One region of the Paenibacillus sp. FSL M7-1414 genome, then DNA from elsewhere that is predicted to be linked to it. Evidence: predicted binding sites of a transcription regulator. Region 1 holds the regulator's gene; the other holds the start of a gene.
What was found. Region 1 encodes Rex, which represses fermentation and respiration genes when NADH is low (regulators of the CRP and FNR family bind a similar motif). Its sites were predicted from a motif close to TTGTGAAATATTTCACAA; they were not measured.
Positions count from the first base shown of each region.

Region 1 (3,432 bases):
GACAGTCGTAATGGACAGTTGCCTATGCTTCGTTCGCAGTTATCCGGGCATGAAAATTCGGTGCAATGGGGCTCCATGGTGGATCAGATGTTCCCGCTCGCTCTTGAAGTTAAGGAGCTGTGGGATCGTATGAGCGATGCCTTGTTTGGTCTGTTGCCTGAACGAAGTGATGCTTCACCGGGAGAGACGGGGCAATTTTCACTGCGTCTGAAAGCATCTCAGAAACCTGCAAAATGGCAGGAGTTGCAGGATCTGGAGAACCAGATCTATGTGACTCTGGGTGATTTGGTTCGCAAAGGGGACAAATTGCTGCTTGAAGTGAAAGAGGATCAGGATGATTATCAATCGGATAGTCTGATCACGGACATTACAGGACTGCTGAAAGATCTGACCACATTGAAGGAGAATCTACGTTTCTTCATGCGTATGGATGATGCCAAAACGGTGTACTGGATGGAAGCCAGCGGCCAATTCCGCAGCAAATCTCTCCAGCTGTATGCCGTACCTGTAGATGTGAGTGCACAACTTAAGGATTTATTTTTTGATAAAAAGAAAAGTGTTGTGCTTACATCGGCTACGCTTTCGGTAGATAAGTCATTCCAGTTCATGATTGAACAGCTTGGCTTGCAGGAAGCGGCCGAGAACAATCGGCTGTTAACGTCGATGTTGCCATCACCTTTCAACTATCGCGATCAGGCACTTCTGGTGATTCCGCGTGATTTCCCGAGTGTGAAGGGAAGTGTGGGTGATGCGCACTTTGTTAATATGCTGGTGCAATCACTTGCAGAGACGGCAATTGCTACGCGTGGACGCATGATGGTTCTGTTTACTTCATACAAGATGCTGCGACAGGTCTATGATCCGCTGAAGGAGGCACTGTCTGGCAACGACATCTCGTTGCTTGGGCAAGGCGTTGACAGTGGAAGTCGTTCCAAATTGACTCGCAGGTTTCAAGATGCCAAAGCAACGGTACTTCTGGGCACAAGCAGCTTCTGGGAGGGTGTAGATATCCCGGGAGAGGCCCTAACCTGTCTCGCTATTGTTCGACTGCCTTTCCAGCCACCGAATCATCCGTTGGTGGAAGCCAAGAGTGAGTTGCTTCAGGAACAGAAGAAAAATCCGTTCATGAAACTGTCCGTGCCACAAGCGGTCATCCGTTTCAAACAGGGATTTGGCCGATTGGTGCGTACAGCAAAGGACAGAGGAATTGTCATTGTTTATGATACACGGGTGATTGAAGCGTATTATGGTAAATTCTTTTTGTATTCATTACCTGGTCCCAAAATGGAGCATATGCTCACGGAGCAAATGGTTCCACGAATCACCGAGTGGTTGGAAAAACCTGCTAATGAACAAAAATAATGGTTGTTTTGTTCGTTATATCATTGCATGACACTATCGTTTGGCGTTAAACTTTATTAGATATTTCCGTATCCGATTAAAGCAGTTGCACGTAAGAACTTATAACCCAAATTACAAGGAGCATTCTGTATAAAATGTCACGTTTATCTTTGAGTTTTATACAGAATGCTCATCTTTTCATCTATTATTTTATCGTGGCCTTGGTAAGGGGGAGCAAGAATGAAATCGGATAAAATTTCGGAAGCGGTGGTACGACGTCTGCCTGTATACTTGCGTTATTTGAACGAGTTGCATCAGCGTGAGGTGGCTACTGTTTCTTCTCAAGAGCTTGGACAGAGGCTGGATCTGAATCCGGCCCAAATTCGTAAAGACCTGGCTTACTTCGGTGATTTTGGTCGTAAAGGGATCGGGTATGATGTATCCTATCTGATCGAGAAAATTCGTCACATTCTCAAAATCGATCAGCAAATTAATGTAGCTCTGGTAGGAGCGGGTAACCTCGGTCAAGCCTTGTCCAACTACAACGCATATCTGAAAGACAACATGAAGATTGTTGCTGTATTTGATGCATATGGACCGAAGATAGGTAGTCAAATCAACAGTTTGACGGTAAAACCAATGGATGAATTGACGGAAGCGGTTAAAATGGAAAACATTCGCATCGGAATTATCACGGTTCCGGATACGGAAGCCCAAAATGTAGCCGATCAGCTTATTGAATCAGGAATTGAAGCGATCCTTAATTTTGCACCAACCATTCTAAAAACACCGCCGCATATCCGCATTCACCATGCTGACTTTACAACAGATCTGCTTAGTTTGGCCTATTACTTGGATACTGGAAAGGACGACGAGGAAGATGACAACAAATAGATGGGTAATTCACAATGGCAAATTTGCTGTTAATGAAGGCGGCACAACATGGAACGTGGTCCACGGATACATGGTTGTTGAGAATGACAAGATTGTGCATATTGGTGAGACATTGCCGGATGAAGACAAAAATTGTACCAAAGTGGATGGAAAAGGACTGTTCTTCCTGCCGGGTCTGATCAATACGCATGGTCATGCAGCGATGTCGTTGCTCAGAGGGCACGGAGACGATCTTGCATTGCAAGTATGGTTGCAGGAAAAAATGTGGCCGATGGAAGCGAAAATGACTTCAGAAGACGTATATTGGGGAACTTCGCTATCGGTGCTTGAAATGTTGAAAGGCGGAACTACAGCTTTCCTGGACATGTACGATCACATGGATCAAGTTGCCAAAGTTGTGGAGCAATCCGGCGTTAGAGCAGCACTGGCACGTGGTGTAATCGGGTTGTGCTCGGAGGAAGAACAATTGCGGAAGCTGGAGGAGTCGGCTGCGTTTGCGCGTGAGTGGAATGGACAGGCAGATGGTCGCATTACAACCGTAATCTCGCCACATGCACCATATACATGCCCTCCTGACTACATAGAGAAGCTTGTGCAGGTCGCGAACGACCTAAACCTTCCCCTTCATACACATATGTCGGAAACGCTTCGTGAAGTCGAGCAGAACGTGGCTGATTATGGACTGCGTCCTGTGGCACATCTGGAGAAACTGGGCTTTTTCTCTCGTCCATCCCTGGTTGCACATGCGGTGCATCTGAATGATGAAGAGATTGAGATTCTGGCCCGTCATGATGTGGCTGTATCCCATAACCCGGGAAGTAACCTGAAACTCGCTTCCGGTGTTGCGCGGGTACCTGCGTTGCTGAAAGCAGGAGTTACCGTGTCACTCGGAACAGACGGACCGGCAAGCAACAACAACCTGGATATGTTCGAGGAAATGAGACTGGCTGCATTGATCCACAAAGGTGTATCTGGTGACCCGACGGCAGTGCCAGCAGGCGAAGCGTTATTACTCGGAACGTCATACGGTGCCAAATCCATCTTCTTGAATAATACCGGAGCACTTCAGGTTGGCATGAAGGCTGATTTTATCGCCCTTAACATTGAACAGGCACATTTCTATCCACATACAGACCTGATCTCACATACGATCTACTCGGCTTCTGCCAAAGATGTTGAACACGTATGGGTGGATGG
Region 1 is NZ_JBBOOS010000001.1:4,293,662-4,297,093, reverse strand. It holds gene dinG (ATP-dependent DNA helicase DinG) at 1-1,362, shown strand, start outside; gene MHH92_RS18545 (redox-sensing transcriptional repressor Rex) at 1,582-2,235, shown strand; gene MHH92_RS18540 (amidohydrolase) at 2,222-3,432, shown strand, end outside.

Region 2 (3,432 bases), 4.2 Mb from region 1:
CTGACCAAAGATGTGAAGATGGATATTATCGCGAAGCGTACAACAGGTTTCTCTGGTGCGGATTTGGAGAATCTCTTGAACGAAGCGGCATTGCTTGCAGCGCGTCGTAACCGTAAAGATATTTCCATGAAGGAAGTTGACGAAGCGATTGACCGTGTCATCGTTGGTACGGAGAAGAAAAGCCGTGTCATCAGTGATCGCGAGAAACGAATCGTTGCTTATCACGAAGCAGGTCATACCATTGTTGGATACTTCCTCGAACATGCTGATATGGTACATAAAGTGACCATTATTCCGCGCGGACGTGCGGGTGGATATGTAATCATGTTGCCAAAAGAAGACCGTATGCTGGTTACCAAGCAAGAATTGCTGGATAAAGTAACCGGACTTCTCGGAGGTCGTGTAGCTGAAGAATTGTTCATCGGAGAAATTGGTACTGGTGCATACAGTGACTTCCAGCAAGCGACAGGTATTGTTCGCAGCATGGTTATGGAATACGGTATGAGTGAGAAATTGGGACCTATGCAATTCGGAAGTTCACAAGGACAGGTATTCCTTGGTCGGGATATCGGTCATGAACAGAATTACTCAGATTCCATTGCTTACGAGATTGATCAGGAAATGCAACGCTTTATCAATGACTGTTATGAGAAGTGTAAGGACTTGCTTGTTAAACATTCAAAAGAGATGCACCTGATCGCTCAAACTTTGCTTGAGGTTGAGACTTTGGAAATGGATCAGATCAAGCAATTGATCGAAACAGGTTCTTTGACTCCAAAAGCAGACAATGACAATGATGGTGAAGGCACACCAACTGAAGGCGGAGAGCCAATCATCGACACCATCGGTGATGTGCGTGTTCGTATTCAAGGTAAAGATGAAACGCCTGAGCCACCAGCCGGAGATATTCCAAACGAAGCTCCGAATCTGGAAAAGGGTAATAACAATAACCCGGATGATGGCGGAACGAAGCCAACGTCTTAATGCACAATACATCTGGCTATAATAGCAGGTGAAATCAAGAGAGCCCTCGGGGCTCTCTTTTTTTATCCATTATTTTAAAAGAGGATAGATAAAGATAAACGGGAGTTAGATGGCGAACCAGTTAGCAAACAGGTGGTTACAGCGCTGTCCCGGGCCTTTTTCATTTATTGACAGAGTCGTGAACGTTGTGTAAATTAGTTGTTAAACCGCTTGTGATTCGTTTCTCAAGCGAAGATAACGACTTAGGTTAGCCCACGAAACAGCGCATGACGCTGTCCCGATAAAGGAGAGGATCACAGGTGGAAGCTCTGGCTTTAGAGCGCAAGGCTGAGATGAACCGCGAGCTGCGTGAGCGGCTTATGGTGTTGAAGAAGGAACGTAATGCCATTATTCTTGCCCATTATTATCAACGTGACGAAGTACAGGAGGTTGCAGACTTCCGTGGAGATTCGTTTCTGTTAGCCCAGAAGGCAGCACAGACAGATGCGGATGTGATCGTTTTCTGTGGTGTTCATTTTATGGGTGAAAGCGCTAAAATTCTGGCGCCAAATAAAACAGTTATTATCCCGGACGAACGTGCGGGCTGCCCAATGGCAGATATGGTGAATGTGGATGGACTACGCAAATTGAAAGCACAACATCCTAATGCCAAGGTGGTTACGTATATCAATTCCTCGGCTGAGATCAAAGCAGAGACTGACATCTGTTGTACATCAGCGAATGCAGTCCGGGTTATTCAATCGGTGGATTCCGACGAAATTATCTGGGTACCGGATAAAAACCTGGGACATTATGTGCAGCAGCATACAGACAAGAAAATGATTATCTGGGAAGGTTACTGCAACACTCACGATATGCTTACAGTCAAAGATGTGGTGGAGATGAGAGCCAAGCATCCAAATGCAGAGTTTGTTGTCCATCCAGAGTGTCGCCCTGAGGTTGTAGAAATGGGTGATTTTGTAGGTAGTACAACAGCTATTCTGGAGTATTGCAAAAATTCATCAGCGAAGGAATTTATCGTAGGTACCGAAGATGGTACAGGATATCAGCTTCGTCTGGATAGCCCGGATAAACAGTTCCACTTTGCTACCAAGTTCCTCGTATGTCCCAACATGAAGGTGAACAACTTGAAGAAACTGGTGAAATGCCTGGAAACGATGAAGCCGCAAATCTACGTGCCACCGGCCGTTGCCGACAAAGCCAGAGAATCACTAGAGCGCATGTTGTTGGTAAAGTAGGATGCGCTACTCTTGCTCCAAGACAGGTGAATAACATGATACCGCAATATTTAGTTGATTTTGATCTGTCTGCGCTACCCATGGTAGAGACGGATGTACTGGTTATAGGCTCAGGGATTGCTGGTTTGTTTACTGCCATTAAGGCAAGTGGACAACAACGTGTATTAATGATCACGAAGAAGTCATTACTTGAAAGTAACACCAGATATGCGCAGGGAGGCATCGCTGCGGTTATTGCTGAGGATGATTCACCTGCTTACCACTTGCAGGATACACTTGTAGCAGGAGCGGGCTTATGCCGCTCCGAAGCGGTAGAGGTATTGGTGAATGAGGGGCCGGACGGAGTGAAGGAACTGATTCGTTTGGGTACTTTATTTGATCTGGAGAACGGCGAGTTGGCGTTGACGCAGGAAGGTGCGCATAGCCACCGCCGTATTTTGCATGCCAACGGAGATGCAACGGGATATGAGATTGTACGTGCGCTTGCTGTTGAAGTGAATGAGCATCCCGGGATTGAAGTTTGGGATGAGCATTTTGTTGTTGACCTAATTACGGATCGAAATCGAGGGGAATGCATTGGCGCTCTGGTTCAGAAGGATGACGGATCGCAAGTGTTCGTGAAGGCACAGGCAACCGTTCTTTGCTCTGGTGGGGCAGGACAACTGTACCGATACACGACGAATCCCGATGTAGCTACTGCCGATGGTGTAGCCATGGCTTATCGGGCTGGGGCTATTGTTCGTGACATGGAATTTATCCAATTCCACCCCACCTCTCTATGTTACCCTGGGGCCCCGCGCTTCCTTGTGTCAGAAGCCGTACGTGGCGAAGGAGCATATTTGCGCAATGTGAAGGGTGAGCGCTTCATGGATCGTTATCATGCCCAGCTTGAACTGGCCCCACGAGATATCGTGGCACGAGCGATTGTTAGTGAGATGGAGTCCACCAACAGTACCTTTGTGTACTTGGACATTACACATGAACAGCCAGAGATGATCAAGCATCGGTTCCCTACCATATATGAGACTTGTATGCGTTATGGATTAGACATGACAACGGACTGGATTCCCGTTGCACCTGCTGCCCATTACATGATGGGTGGAGTGAAAACGGATTTAAGTGGAGAGAGCAACATCTCCCGATTATTTGCTTGTGGCGAGGTGTCTTCTACAGGAGTGCATGGAGCCAACCGCCTGGCAAGCAATTCTTT
Region 2 is NZ_JBBOOS010000001.1:65,015-68,446, forward strand. It holds gene ftsH (ATP-dependent zinc metalloprotease FtsH) at 1-984, shown strand, start outside; gene nadA (quinolinate synthase NadA) at 1,284-2,222, shown strand; gene nadB (L-aspartate oxidase) at 2,258-3,432, shown strand, end outside.
Region 2: the regulator Rex is predicted to act here: its motif matches at 1,195-1,212, upstream of nadA (quinolinate synthase NadA).